4 regions of the Paenibacillus sp. RC21 genome follow, and region 2 is predicted to be linked to each of the others. Evidence: riboswitches for the same ligand, from Rfam matches in the RefSeq annotation. Region 2 holds a riboswitch; each other region holds the start of a gene.

The links. Region 2 has a riboswitch for cyclic di-AMP ahead of ABIA61_RS24825 (resuscitation-promoting factor). Riboswitches for the same ligand answer to the same signal wherever they lie in the genome.
Region 1: linked by a shared signal. The riboswitch ahead of ABIA61_RS05070 (3D domain-containing protein) and the one ahead of ABIA61_RS24825 (resuscitation-promoting factor) in region 2 are both predicted to bind cyclic di-AMP.
Region 3: linked by a shared signal. The riboswitch ahead of ABIA61_RS25675 (C40 family peptidase) and the one ahead of ABIA61_RS24825 (resuscitation-promoting factor) in region 2 are both predicted to bind cyclic di-AMP.
Region 4: linked by a shared signal. The riboswitch ahead of ABIA61_RS12230 (hypothetical protein) and the one ahead of ABIA61_RS24825 (resuscitation-promoting factor) in region 2 are both predicted to bind cyclic di-AMP.

Annotation. Positions count from the first base shown of each region.
Region 1 covers NZ_JBIYCS010000001.1:1,164,564-1,168,366, forward strand. Annotated here, with positions in the region: gene ABIA61_RS05065 (polysaccharide deacetylase family protein) at 1-420, shown strand, start outside; gene ABIA61_RS05070 (3D domain-containing protein) at 611-1,279, opposite strand; cyclic di-AMP (ydaO/yuaA leader) riboswitch at 1,287-1,462, opposite strand; gene ABIA61_RS05075 (amino acid ABC transporter ATP-binding protein) at 1,709-2,431, opposite strand; gene ABIA61_RS05080 (ABC transporter substrate-binding protein/permease) at 2,418-3,803, opposite strand, start outside.
Region 2 covers NZ_JBIYCS010000012.1:80,344-84,146, reverse strand. Annotated here, with positions in the region: gene ABIA61_RS24835 (HD domain-containing protein) at 1-667, shown strand, start outside; gene ABIA61_RS24830 (TatD family hydrolase) at 709-1,479, shown strand; cyclic di-AMP (ydaO/yuaA leader) riboswitch at 1,681-1,961, shown strand; gene ABIA61_RS24825 (resuscitation-promoting factor) at 2,231-3,379, shown strand; gene rnmV (ribonuclease M5) at 3,526-3,803, shown strand, end outside.
Region 3 covers NZ_JBIYCS010000015.1:15,343-19,145, reverse strand. Annotated here, with positions in the region: gene ABIA61_RS25685 (M1 family metallopeptidase) at 1-356, shown strand, start outside; gene ABIA61_RS25680 (hypothetical protein) at 368-1,195, shown strand; cyclic di-AMP (ydaO/yuaA leader) riboswitch at 1,481-1,618, shown strand; gene ABIA61_RS25675 (C40 family peptidase) at 1,623-2,123, shown strand; gene ABIA61_RS25670 (GNAT family N-acetyltransferase) at 2,428-2,934, shown strand; gene ABIA61_RS25665 (4a-hydroxytetrahydrobiopterin dehydratase) at 3,010-3,309, opposite strand; gene ABIA61_RS25660 (hypothetical protein) at 3,428-3,721, opposite strand.
Region 4 covers NZ_JBIYCS010000003.1:531,542-535,344, forward strand. Annotated here, with positions in the region: tRNA gene ABIA61_RS12215 (tRNA-Leu) at 59-141, shown strand; gene ABIA61_RS12220 (glutathione peroxidase) at 295-780, opposite strand; gene ABIA61_RS12225 (hypothetical protein) at 906-1,088, shown strand; cyclic di-AMP (ydaO/yuaA leader) riboswitch at 1,248-1,423, shown strand; gene ABIA61_RS12230 (hypothetical protein) at 1,539-1,934, shown strand; gene kdpF (K(+)-transporting ATPase subunit F) at 2,150-2,224, shown strand; gene kdpA (potassium-transporting ATPase subunit KdpA) at 2,374-3,803, shown strand, end outside.

The DNA of each region.
Region 1 (3,803 bases), on a different contig from region 2:
AACCATTCCTATACCCATCCGGATTTTAGGAAGGCTTCACCGGAACGCTTTCGCAACCAGATTAAGAAAACAGAACATATTTTGGAGGCCACTGTCGGCTTTCGACCCAAGCTGATCCGCCCGCCCTATGGTGAAATTACGGAGCCTCAGATCCAGTGGGCGCGTCGACACGGCTACATGATTGTCAATTGGAACGTAGACTCCCTCGATTGGAAGGGACTCAGTAAAACACAAATTCAGCGTAATGTGATCCCGGCTACCGGACCAGGCTCCATCATTTTAATGCACGCAGGTGGAGGTCAAAGTTCCAATCTGAAAGGCACTGTTCAATCCCTGCCGGGTCTCATTCAGTCGCTGAAAGCCAAGGGCTACAAATTTGTCACGGTTCCCCGGCTACTTCACACCTCGGAGCGGAAATAACAGTAAAAAGGGCTGTCTTACCAGCAGATGCATTCTGCTCGTCAAGACAGCCCTTTATTAATCGACAAGACCCATATATGAATCTGAACCTGCGATTAAGCTATTTGATTATAGATCACAGATTATAGATCACAGATTATAGTTTACATAATATATATTATGTTCACTTAATTCATTTGCTTACATAAGTCTATTTATCAATGACATACAGCTTCACATTCTGAAAACCAAAGTCACTCACAAAAGATGGGCTGCCTGGAATGAAAATATCAATCCGTTTACCCGTGATGGCGCTGCCCTTATCGCGTGCTACCGCTACAAAAGATTGATCGGGCAGCCCCGGGTGGGAATAGCCTGTAACCAACACTTTCGTACCCAACGGAATTACGTTGGGGTCTACCGCAATCGTACCGAGCTTAAGCGGATTTCCGAAATAGTCCACCGCTCCCCATTTTCCATTTTCACTGGCTGCTGCGGAATACGCTGTGGCCTTCACGTCAACTACTTTGCTGTAGTTAAATGTTTTGCCCCATGCTTCAACCTGTTGATCGTCACCTGCTGGCGCTTTCTCGGAAAGAAGCTGAGGCTTCGAATCCGAAGCGGCCTTTAACTTGTTCTCGTCCGGCACCTTAATTTGCACTCCTGCATATATATTGCTGGCGGCAACATCCGGGTTCTCCTTTTGCAGATCTTCTACAGATACCCCGTAACGTTGAGCAAGTAAAAAGAAGGTATCACCTTCCTTGGCGGTATGAAGCGAAGCGGCGTCGGCTACCCCGGCTGTCTGCGCCAATCCTGCAATGGCTGCTGCCAGCACCGCAAATTTCATTGTTTTTCCAATACGTTTCAGATGTTTCAAAAGATATGTACCTCCTCTGTTATGCCTGCGAAGTTAGCTGTCGGATTCGGACTCAGGAGAAGCCCTATGCTTTTGTGCAATTCACCCCTAGGCAACCTTCCATCCATTCGTATGAAGACGGATCAGAAGTTACTGCCGTTGTTACGTCCCCCGCACTTCCCATGGTTTTGGGTCCCGCATTCAGCGTCTGTCGTAGCTGTCTGCTGCCCCGGTAAGTTTTGGCTCACTGCATAATATCACAATTTTGTAACCTTATCTGCATGAAAATGTTGGGAACCCTGAACATCATACTACATCTGTTACAATTTTGTCATCATGAAATCGAAATCAGTTACAAAAATCTGAACGAGGATGACAAAAAAAGAAAAAGCCCTCCCGTCAAACTTCCACCGCGGAGGGCTTACTTCATAGCCTTTATAAGCTCATTTCTTACAAAACCTTGGCAAGAAAATCCCGGGTACGATCATGGCTTGGAGTGCCAAAAACTTGCTCCGGTGTACCTTGCTCCACAATTTGACCGTTATCCATAAAGATAATGCGGTCTCCTACCTCGCGGGCAAAGCCCATTTCATGTGTCACGATGACCATCGTCATGCCACCCTCAGCCAGCTTCTTCATCACGTCCAGCACCTCCCCGACCATTTCAGGGTCCAAAGCGGAAGTCGGCTCATCGAAGAGCATCACATGCGGCTGCATCGCCAAGGCGCGTGCAATCGCAATCCGCTGCTTCTGTCCACCGGATAGCTGATTGGGATAGGTGTCCTTTTTGTCTTCAAGTCCAACGGTGCGCAGTAGCTCTAGCGCAATTTTCTCCGCTTCCTTCACGGACTGGCCTCTAACCTGAGTCGGCGCAAGCGTCAAATTTTGCAGCACCGTTTTGTGCGGGAACAGGTTGAAATGCTGGAACACCATCCCCATTTTCTCACGAGTCGCATTAATATTATGACCACGGGCTGTAATCGGCTCGCCCTCAAACAAAATCTCCCCGTCGGTCGGCTGCTCCAGCAGATTCATACAACGTAAAAATGTACTTTTCCCCGAACCACTCGGGCCAATGACGACAACAACCTCGCCTTTGGCAATATCTATATCAATGCCTTTTAAAATTTCATTTTTGCCGAACGATTTACGCAGTTGTTTAACGGTGATCACTGGCTCTCAACTTCCTTTCCCATAAACCCAACAGCTTCGACAAGCTGAATGTCATTACAAAATAAATAGCAGCCGCGATGACGAACGGACTTAATCCTTCGTAGGTGATGTTCTTAATGACTTGGGCCTGATACATAATATCCACCATACCGATGGTAGAAATGATGGAGGACTCTTTAATAATCGTAATAAACTCATTGCCGATCGCAGGCAGTACAGACTTGAACGCTTGCGGTAAAATGACGTGACGCATAGCTTTGCCTCGTCCCATACCGAGTGAACGGGCTGCTTCCATCTGACCATGGTCCACTGCCTGGATACCTGCACGGAAAATTTCAGCCAGATATGCCGAGCTATTCAGAGATAACGTAATAATACCGGACTGAAGTGGCGTAAAATTGACGCCCAGCGTCAAAGCAACTCCATAATGGATGATCATAAGCTGTACCAGCATAGGTGTACCACGTAGTACCTCTACGTAGGCCGTACCCAACCATTCAATGATACGTACACCACTCATCCGCAGCAGAGAGATGATCAGACCAATGATAAATCCGAACAGTACCCCGAGCGCAGACAGCAACAACGTGTAGCCGATACCCGTAACGTAAAAGCTGCGATATTTCCAAAATATATCCACGATGTTGTTGGATGAAACCTGTCGATCCGCAGAGAGCGCACTCGCTTCCGTGGAAAACTTTTCAATAGACCCGTCTGCTTTCAGGCGAGCCAACGTTTTATTTACAGATGCCAGCAGTTCAGCATTTCCCTTACGAATACCTACAGCTGTTTCTGCTCCCTCATCCTCAGGCACCGCCTTGGCGAGCGTTACAGTACCGTCCAACGTATATCCTTTAGCAACTGTATCTTCAATCACGACAGCGTTAATACGCTGTGTCCGAAGCTGGAGCACCAGGTCGGAGATTTTATCCAGCGAAGTTACAGCGACATTGGGCACTTTTTGAGCAATCTCTTCCTGAATACTGCCCTTTTGTGCGCCGATCTTCTCGCCTTTCAAAGCAGCCATCGTCGGATATTTGTCCTTATCCTCCGGACGTACCATAATGACTTGCTTGGAGTGGTAGTATACATCCGAAAAATCAATGCTCTTTCTGCGTTCATCCGTTGGTGTCATACCAGATAGTACCAGATCTACACGACCACTTTGCAGGGCAGGCAGTAAGGAGTCAAAGCTCATGTCCTCAATAACCAGCTCCGCGCCAAGATCCTTGGCAATTTCATTTGCAATATCAACGTCAAAACCTACAATGGTATCCTTACCGTTAATGTCTTTATGAAACTCATACGGCGGAAAATCGGCACTCATGCCGAGTACAAGTTTTGGCTGTGTCTTCGCTTCCGTCCCGTATGC
Region 2 (3,803 bases):
TGTTGTGAAGGAGTCAGGTATGCATGCGGTAGAGGATTATCTGATGTCACGCTATCAGATGTATTGGCAAATTTATTTTCATCCTGTAACGCGCAGCTCGGAAATTTTATTGCGTAAGATTTTCAAGCGGGCGAAGGAGCTGTTTAGAAACGGATATGAGTTTAGTTTTCTGCTGGAACCGTTGCCGGATCTCTTTCGGGGGGAGCTTACGGTGGAACAATATTTGATGCTCGACGAGTCTTTGATTCAGACAGTATTCAGTCAGTGGAAACAGGAAAAGGACGAGATTTTAAGTGATTTGAGCGCCCGTTTTATGGATCGCAAGCTGTATAAATATGTAGAGATTGAAAATATGGATACAGATACCATTGACGACATTCGGACAGCGCTGAAGCAGGTTGGTTTGCATCCCGAATATGATCTGGAAATTGATTTTCCGACGGATCTTCCTTATGATGTGTTTCGGCAGGGTGGCTCGACGGACAACCAGATTTTACTGCTTGGACGTAAAGGAGAAGTGAGAGAAATTTCCGAAGTATCGGAAATTGTGCGCTCCATTAGCGGTATTCACCGGGGTAAATATCACATGTACTATCCCCAAAACAAATTGGATGGGGTAAAGGACAAGCTTCCTGCCGAAATAAGGAATTATTTTGTCAAACAATAGACAAATGTATGCCAATAAAAGTAAATAAGGGGACATGAATTTTGAATTTATTTGACACTCATACCCATCTGGATGCGCCGCAATTTGACGAAGATCGGGAAGAAGTTATAGCACGTGCTGTCGAAGCGGGAGTAACCCGCATGATTAATATCGGATTTAATCGTGAGACGATTCCATCCACGATGAAATTAGCTGAGACGTATGATTTTATTTATGCGGCGATTGGATGGCACCCACAGGATGCGATTACGATGCAGGAGGGAGATATGGAATGGATTGTATCGTTATGCAGTCATAAGAAAGTCGTGGCGATCGGGGAGATTGGTCTGGATTATTATTGGGACACATCACCGAAGGATGTACAGCATCGGGTGCTACGCAACCAGATTGGACTGGCTCGTGAGCTGAACATGCCAATTGTCATCCATAACCGGGATGCGCATGAAGATATTGTTAAGATTTTGCGTGAAGAAAAAGCGAGTGAGGTTGGCGGAGTCATGCATTCCTTTTCCGGAAGCTGGGAGACGGCTAAAATGGTGCTGGATATGGGCTTTCACCTCTCTTTTGGCGGGCCAATAACGTTCAAAAATGCCAAGCAGCCAAAGGAGGTACTCGCACAGGTGCCGCTGGACCGTCTGCTCATTGAAACGGACGCTCCCTACCTAACGCCTCATCCGTTCCGCGGGAAGCGAAATGAGTCCGCACACGTGGGACTGGTCGCAGAGGCGGCTGCCCAAATCAAGGGAATTACGGTGGAGGAATTAGTGTCAATAACGACCCAAAATGCCTTGGAACGATTTGACATTAAGTGAAAAAGTGAAGAAATCGATCAAAATAAAGAGATAGACGAAGCTAATCATGAATTTGTTGCAGGAAACTCAAGAATATTACAATATTTTAACCGAATATTTTGAAAAATGTACTTGAAACCTGCTTTACAACATGCATAGAAACAGGATATCATCTTTTCAGTGAATTGTTGTTTGAGTGTAAACATCAACAGCTCATTTCATGAACCAGTCTCGCTGAGTCCCTTTTACAGGGAACGGGGGAACCGATATGGCTTACAGTACGTCCGGCGTATGGCAAGAAGGGAGCGTCTCTTCCGCCAGCCGGCTCGACCGAAATCCTTTCCCGGATGGGATTGAACAGGTGGAGGGGCCGTATTTCGATTTCTTTCTGGGTCTTCGGGGTGAATGTGAAGGCGACCGCCATGAGCGGTTGACCCAAGCTAGGGCGTCTCTCTACGTCCGAACCCGACAGCTAACCCCGTAAGCGTAACAAGAGAGAAGCCATCTCGTGCATGATTTTTCCGCATATTCGCACATGCCGGAAGCCACGAAAGAGCTCTCTAGTCTCTTTCTCTGGCTTTTTTTGTTGTGAATAAAAGAAAATCTGTCATCATACTGTGATTAAACAGGGGAGGACAGCATGCCGCGAAGACGGGTACATGGTGCAGGACAGTCGCATTACGGGCTTGTCTTGTAGAAAATCTGTTATAGTCACGTCAATCTCAACTATGTCTTACTCCAGACGGCGGGCTATGTAAGGAGGACGGAGGAAATGGGCATTTTCCAAAAAGAGGAGACCCATGAGTCACGCTCATCCAGCATGTCTTACGTATTGCGTTGGAAGCAAGAAAATGTGCGCCAGGCTGCTTTGGTTGCTATTTTTCTAATCGCACTAACGATTATGATTTCAATTCTGGTGTACACTGAATCTAAAAAACAGGTCTTTTTTGTCATCGATGGTAAGGCATCTGCGGTAGAAACCCGACAATCCCAGCTCCAAGATTTGCTCAAAGAGCATTCTATTTCACTTCAGCCGCATGATACGGTTTCGATGCCGCTGAACGGAGCAGTACAGGATGGGGATCGCGTAGTCATCAAACGTGCCAATCAGGTCAAAGTATCCTTAGCCAATGAGACGAAAAAATTGTACACAACAGAAAATACAGTAGAGGGTGCCATTCGCACCTCGGGCTATAAATTATCGTCAAATGATAAAGTTTATCCTGCTCTGGATGCTTCTGTTTCGTCTAACATGGACATAAAAATCATCCGTGTGAAGAAACAGCAGGTCGAACAGAAGCAACAGGTACCTTATCAGGTCATCAAAACGGCCGATCCAAGTCTCTATAAAGGCGATAATCGGGTCATCCAAAGCGGTAAAACGGGTGTTGTGGTCCAGCATGTTCAAAAGGTATACCATGACGGAAAATTGGTATCCAAGCAGCTGGTAAACAAGGAAGTCGCGCAGAATCGTGTGGATAAGGTGATTGCGGTAGGAACGAAGAAAAAGCCGGTCGTTCTGGCTGCTTCCGTCGGTCCTGAAGATGCCGTTAAGGCAACACGGGTTAGTTCGGACAATGCTGTCCGTAAAGCAGGTGTGAATTTTAAATATAACAAAGTATTACAAAACGTCTCCATGACGGCGTATTCGTCACAGGAGCCAGGTATCGGTACACGTACCGCATCCGGCACGCGTGTCACGGAAGGACGCACCATCGCTGTCGATCCGAGTGTGATTCCAATCGGCTGGTGGGTGTATATTGAAGGGGTGGGCTTCCGCCGTGCGGAGGATACCGGTGGCGCAATTAAAGGCCACAAAATCGATGTGTATTATGAGAGTTTGAGTCAAGCCAATCAGTTTGGTCGGAAGCACGGTAAAACCGTATATGTGATTGGACCAGTGAAGCCTGAAATGAACTAAAAACGTGTTGTATATGTTTAGGGCAATGCGATAGTATTAACATCATAGTTATGCATGCTAAGAAGAGGATACCCTCTTCTTATTTTGTTTTCAAAAGCTGGGAAAGATGAATATAGCTGACTGTGTAGCAGTGGAGGGAAACGCAAATGATCAAGGAAGTGATCGTGGTAGAGGGTCGGGATGATACGGTGGCTATTCGCCGTGCTGTCGAAGCGGATACGATAGAAACGGGGGGCTCCGCCATTAATAAAATGACGCTGCGCAAAATTGCGCTGGCGCAGGAGCGGCGGGGTGTCATTATTTTGACCGATCCCGATCATGCAGGGGAGCGTATCCGCAAAATTATTGCCTCCAAGGTGCCCGGCTGCAAGCAGGCCTTTATACCAGAGGCAGAAGCGACGCGTAAAGGGGATATTGGCGTGGA
Region 3 (3,803 bases), on a different contig from region 2:
TGGCGGATTTTTCAGTGGATCGCATTACGAACCGCAAGCTGGCCAACGGATACGAAGCAACCATCACACTCAGCAAAAAAGGGGCAGATTATCCCAAGGTCCCTGTTCAAGTTACCTTCAAGGACGGTACAACGATATTCAAGGCTTGGGACGGCATGGGCAAAAGCACCACCTATCGACTCAAAAGTGCATCTCCGGTCTCCCATGTGATTGTTGATCCACTGTACACGATTGCGCTGGAGAACAAGCATATCAATAACAGTCTGAAGGACGAACTGAACGAAAAAACCCAGACCCGTTGGAGCATAAGTGTAACCAAGCTGCTGGAGTCACTGCTTGGAAGTCTGTCATGGTGAGGTGTCTATAGATGCGTACCGTTATAAAAGAAGGCTGGGCGCTTGTGCGCATACAATTTTATATTGTCATCATTCTATTTTTGTATCGACTGCTATGGGGCGTTTTTCTCTATCGGGTGGTACAATCCGCCGTTATTCCCCTACTACTGCGCTACCCTGATCAGGGTCAAAATGAACTGGGGCAGACCTTGTTTTGGATGGAGAGCCAGATTGCCCTGACAGACAATCGGGAGGTTCATATGTATCTGTGGATACTACTGGGGGCAACGGTGCTGCGTATACTGATTACCCCCTTCATCCGGGCGGGAATATACCAAAGTCTGCACACCCATGCGACCGAGCCGCAAAGTCTGTCTTTTTTCCGTGGAATGAAACGTCATGGTTTATCATCGCTGATCTATTACGTCATCGAGCTTGGGCTCTTGCTGCTCCCTGCTTTCTGGGTGGTGCCGAGGCTCTACCCTATCGTAGCCGGGGCGCTGCAATCTCCCGCCTATCTGCTGCATGTGCTGCCCTATGCCATCGGTTGGATCGCTTATGGCTGGTTCATCCGCCAGTGCATCCTGTACATGCAGCTAGGCACCGTAGGTGGTCACGCCATACTGTCGTCGCTGCTCGCCTTCTTTCGCCAAATCCTTCCGGCTATCGGTATTTCGCTTCTGCTCGGCGCAGGTGTGCTGCTTGTCCTTGGCCTATTCGGCACGGTGGCGATGATTTGGACTGGCATGCTGGCACTCATTCTCCAGCAAACGTATCATTTTGTTACCAGTCTGGTCAGGCTATGGCACATCAGTTCACAGTACCGCCTATGGCATACCGATATCTCCGACAGAGGTTGAACCCCCACTCCGTTCCTCCTGAGCAATTTCTGGCTGTCGAAAGGCGACTATCTATATCCATTCCTATCCAAATAAACGGCACATAACTGAATACTCTTAACAAAATCTGTTCCCGCGATAAAGGGAGCAGATTTTTTTGTAATTTTTTGCGATGAAACATTTGCCAAAGCCAGCCAACTTTGTTACAATAATCGCAGTGAACTGATAGTAACAACTTTGTAATCTTTATTGTAACCTTTACCTTAAAAACATCGTTATCGTGAATACTGCTCTCCAAGGTGCACATCTTAAGTTAAGCCTAATTCCTGGCACCTAGGAAGCGGGGGAACCAGTTTGGGTGAATTGATCTCGCAACAGAGTGGTCATAGGGGAACCTTCTACCGAATCCTTAAGCTAACCTCGCAGGCATTGGAAGGGGTATTTTTTTTTGAAGAAGAAACTAACAATCGCAGCCATGGGTCTTGCCATTGCCTTTACATCTTTTACATTCGGTGGCGGCAGTGCATTTGCAGACTCCAAGATGGACCAGGTCATCCAAGATACCAAAGGAACGAGCTACAGAAGCGGAGGCACTACACTCGACGGATTCGATTGCTCCGGCTTCACAATGTATGTATATCAAAAACTGGGAATTAAACTGCCGCATCAATCCGGATCACAATTCAAAATGGGATCTTCCGTATCCCGCGATGAAATGAGACCTGGAGACCTGGTGTTCTTCAACACCACAGGTAGAGGCATTTCCCATGTAGGTATCTTCATGGGTGAAGGGAAATTTGCTCACTCCTCATCTTCACGTGGTGTAGTTGTTAGCTCACTGAACGAAAATTATTACGCTAACCGATATGTCGGTGCCAAAAGAATTATGAGCACAGATGCTTACCACGCTGTAGCTTCTGAAACTCCTGATGACGACAACGTAGAATAACTAACGAACAGCAAGCTAACCTGAGCCGCAATTTGATTCTGGCCGGAATCGAATTGCGGTTTTTTATGTCCGCAACATCAGAAACGTTATTTTTACTGACGAACTGACACCTCAAAAGGTTTCAGTTTTTGCGAACATCGTCGGTTTTACCGTCACGACGGGGGGGAGTATATGAGCAGTAAAGCCTTCTTATTGAATGTATACCCGACTTGGGTATGAAATAAACACGCTTGCCAATCCCCTGCAACTTGTCTACAATCTGTTGTTAATGGTTTAAGTACTTGTAAAAGGAGGATGGGAAGACATGCCGGCCTCAATATCTAACTACCGAATCGTGCCGATGGACGAGCAGCAGGCGGCTGCGATATGTGAGTGGCGCTATGATTCACCCTACAATATATACGGCTGGTTACCTTGGGAACAAATGAAGGCGCTTGAGGTCGAATTTGGAAACCCCTCGCTTCGCCAGGAGCAATATGTAGCCGTACTGGATGACGAGAACATACTAACCGGATTTGCTCAATATTTCCCGATGATTGGCGTGACCCGGCTAGGTCTGGGAATGCATCCCGGATTGTGTGGACATGGCAGAGGCGCCGAATTTGTCCGTGCAATTGCCGAGGAAGCCAGACGACGCAACCCTGAGAATGAAATTGATCTGGAGGTCCTGACTTGGAATGGGCGCGCCATCCGGGCTTACAAGGCAGCCGGATTTGAGCTTACGGATACCTATGAACGTCAGACTCCCGATGGCAAGAAGCCATTTCATTGTATGGTATATCATCCCGACCACCAGCCTCATGTTCTATGATAAAAGCGCCTTCGGCATACAACTGCATTGTTGTATATCGAAGGCGCTTTTATCATACGACAGACCACGATTAGCTCAATGACTGCTACGCATTTTCTCAAAAGCTTCATTATATTGTTGGGCTTCCTTAATATCCACGGCCATAATGCCACCGTCATCCCAGGAGGTTAAACGCAGGGTCACGGTCTTATAATCAATCGTAATAAATGGATGATGATTAAATGCTTCCGATATAGCAGCAACTTCATCCACGAATGCAATCCCTTTCATAAAACTGGAAAAATTATATTTCCGGACAATCCATCGTCCTTCCTCCAGTTCCCAGCCCTCCAGCTTCTCCAGATGTGCTTCAATCTCTTCTTGTGTAAAAGGCATGATACGACTCCTCCCTGTTTATACGGAAGCCTTTCAGCCGCTTGAATGCGACCAAAACTACGATATATTGGTGTCCATATTACCACGGCCCCGTTGATAAATCCATAAAACGGCCTGTTCAAATCAAAGGTACCGACGTCAGCTCCTCATCTCCAATGAGCACATAGATACGGTGCTGCTCCGGTTCATAGATGACAACGCCGCTGCCCACAGCGATAACGGGCTCTGTACCCAGTGCATAAAACAGATCTTCAGCCAGCGCTTCATTGACTTCCTGACGCCCTGCCGGGTCCAGTCTGTCCCAATCTTCTGCTTCCATTTCGAAAAATTCATAGCTATCTGGAATGCGTCCCACAGCCTCTGTCAAATCGTTCAAAATTTGTTCATACTCCCGTCCGTGCTTCACTCCCATGCCATTTCCTCCAATTCTTCCACCATTCATTACATAATCACCTTATTATACCGGAAATTCGTACTTAACAAAAAAGAGAGTT
Region 4 (3,803 bases), on a different contig from region 2:
TTTACAAATAGAATACAAGGGAGTATAATAAATCTGTTGCCTCAAAACATTAGAATTTGCGGTCGTGGTGGAATGGCAGACACGCTATCTTGAGGGGGTAGTGGGCGTACGCCCGTGGAGGTTCGAGTCCTCTCGACCGCATTACATGCAAGACACAGTTAAAAAAGCATCCTGACACGTTTTTGACGTGATTGGATGCTTTTTTTTGTTATATAAGCCGAACTAAAATATCCCTTTTTCCTAGCCACAGGAGCAGCCGTTTGGATTGGCTGCTTGTGAACAGGGATGGACCTGTCAGCTTTGTTGCAAGAGCTTCTCGATATCCCCCGCCAATTTATCCGGAGTTGTCTGTGGGGCATAGCGCTTAAATACGTTACCTTCGCGTGTAATCAAAAATTTAGTAAAATTCCATTTGATTGCTTTGGAGCCTAATACGCCCGGAGCTGTTTGGGTGATGTAGCGGAATAAAGGGTGCGCCTGATCGCCATTGACATCTATTTTGGCAAACATCGGAAATGTAACTCCATAGTTGATCTGGCAAAACTCCGAAATTTCCTCGCTGGAACCCGGCTCTTGCTTGGCAAACTGGTTGCTGGGAAACCCTAAGATTTCAAGACCCCGCTCATGGTATTGGTCATATAGCTCTTGTAGCGCCTTGTATTGGGGGGTTAGCCCGCATTTGCTGGCTGTATTCACGATGAGCAGTACTTTTCCTTCGTATGTGGACAACGGAATTTCTTTCCCTTGCAGGGTTTGTGCATCATGTTCATAAACGGTCATGGTTTTCCTCCTAATTTGATATTCTACAATTAAATTGTAAGCAATTTAACGAAGAGTTGCAAGTCTATAAATAGATGTAATGCGCCGTCTGCTGCTGTAAAATCGTATTTTGTCCAAAACGGCAAATGGCACTGCAAATGGGGCAAATAGCGGTGTTTCTCATGGTAAAAACAGGTTCAATCGGCGTTTATCAGGTACATACAGCACTTTTCCTTTCTCTTTTACAAAAAAAGGACAAAAAATGCTCCCCATACGCCAATATTGACATGCCTCTTCATTTTCGAAAAGGGATGAAAAACCGAGATTGAAGGAGCTGGGAGAAGGATATTTGTGTTGTAAGCGCTATTATTAATCTTTTATGCTCCAAAGACCGATTTATAACCCCGCAGGTGAGCTTTACAGTGTTCCTTGCGCGGGTGTATGATTCAAGACGTAATTTCAAATTAAGTGAATGAAGCAGCAACGAATTGTCTATAGCGCTGAATTTTGCAGTTGCAAAAGCGGGGGAACCAAACGAGATCTATGCGGCTTTTAAAGGGCCGAGTGTCTCAAGGGGTGAATTTTCTGGCCAAGTGTCAGAAATAGGGCGACTCTCACGTCCGAATCCGACAGCTAACCTCGTAAGCGTACAGGGAGAGGCAACAAACCGCCGTGTGCAGCCATGGTTTATTTTATCATGGTTACGTAAGAAGCCGGAGGAAAGCCTTTTTCCTTTGGCTTCTTTTTGTTGTCTTTTTATACCGGGAGAGGAGCTACTGATGGAAGGTCGGCTAATCATTGTCACTGCACCGAATGAAACGGGCAGAAATTTTGTGAAATTGCTTATGTTCAAAAAACTGGCGTTTGCGGTTCTTACGAATAGCGCTCAGGAGGAACGACAGCTCAAAAAAATGGGTGTGGAGCATATTGTGCGCATCAATACGATGCAAGCGGGGAAATGGAATTTTCCCAAAAAAGAAATTGGCTGCGTGTATTTGTTCGAGAACAGCTTGAATCTGACGTGCCGTTTTCTGCAAATATGCCGGCCGCTGACATCAGATTCGATCTATGTCATTACACACGGCTGTAATCCTCAAGGGATTTATCGAGGTTTGGGAGCGGACCATGTGATCTACACTTTGAATGGAGAGGTGGGTTTCCTGCTGAACGGATAGTCGCTTACGATATGGCTAATATAAATTAAAATTTTCAAAGTAATTGTATGTTGATTTTACGAGGGTGTAAGAATAACGATCTGAGGACAGATACGGGAGGGTATGAACATGATGGATATATACATGCTGCTCGTGATGGCTGCGAGTTATGGAGTGATACTGCTGTTTGTACGCTGGTGTGATGCACAGACCTCCAAAGGAGGGCGAAAAGGATGATGGTTGTGCTTACGCTTACGGCTATTGTGTTTGTGTATTTAATCTACGCACTCCTGAATCCTGAAAAGTTCTAATCAGCTAAACAGGATCAAGCGGGCGGGGAACAGCAGATCATGGATGAAGCATCAGAGGCAGCGGGCTTTCGCAAACGTGTGCAACGCCTGGTGCTACGAACCCGTCTGTTATTCCAAACGCAGGAGCATTTTGGAGGAGGGAATAGATGATGGAGCTGCTGCAAATTGGAATTGTGATTGTGATATTGCTGCTCTTGGTGAAACCAGTGGGCACCTATATGTATCATGTATTCTCAAATGAACCGAATCGGACGGACCGAGTGTTTGGCGGGACGGAGAAGCTGATTTACAAGGTTATAGGATTGAAAAAGCTGGAGAGCATGCGTTGGACCACGTATGTGATGAGCTTTATCGCTACGAATGTCGTGCTTGTGGCGATCAGCTATGTGCTACTGCGCTTGCAGGGACTGCTCCCCGGTAATCCGGCTGGAAACGACAATATGGAAGCGTCACTGGCTTTTAATACAGTGATCAGCTTTATGACCAATACGAATCTCCAGCATTACAGCGGAGAAAGTGGACTTACGTATATGACGCAGATGGCGTTCGTTACGATGATGATGTTTACTTCGGCTGCTTCCGGTTTTGCGGTTGCTGCGGCTTTTATGAGAGGATTGACGCGGCGCGGTGAAGGAATGGGCAACTTTTTTCAGGATTTTATCAAAGCAATTATACGGATTTTTCTTCCGTTGGCCTTTGTGCTTACGCTGGTGCTGGTCGGACTGAAAGTACCGCAGACGCTTCAGCCTACGGCGGATATCACGACGATGAGTGGAACACAGCAACAGATTGCCTTGGGACCCGTTGCTTCGATGGAATCGATCAAGCACTTGGGGACGAACGGGGGCGGTTTCGATGGGGCCAACTCGGCGCATCCTTTTGAAAATCCAAGTCCCTGGACGAATGTGCTGGAAATTTTGGCGATGTGGGTGATGCCAGCTTCTCTGCCGTATACCTTTGGGCTGTTCGCTCGTAATCGCAAGCAGGGGTGGATTATTTTTAGCTCCATGATGGTACTGTTTCTCGTATTCCTATCTATTACGTACGTGTCAGAGAAAACGGGTAATCCGCTGATTCAGGCACTGGGGGTGGATGCTTCTCAGGGAAGCATGGAAGGGAAAGAGGTCCGCTTCGGCATCGGACAATCGGCACTGTTCACGGCGGTAACGACGGCGGCTACGACAGGTTCGGTCAATAATATGCACGATACACTGACCCCGCTGGGCGGTATGGCTGCTTTGGGTGAAATGATGCTGAACGTCATTTTCGGCGGTAAGGGTGTCGGGCTGATGAATATGCTGATGTACGCGATTCTGGGTGTATTTATATGTGGATTGATGGTCGGCAGGACCCCGGAATTTATGGGCAGGAAGATTGAAGGCAAGGAAATGAAGCTGATCGCAATTGCCATTTTGGTACATCCGTTTCTCATTCTGGTGCCGACTGCGCTCGCTTTTATGAGTCATTGGGGATACGATGCGGTCACAAACCCCGGATATCACGGGTTGACTCAGGTGTTATATGAATATGCGTCATCTGCGGCTAATAACGGTTCGGGATTTGAGGGGCTTGCGGATAA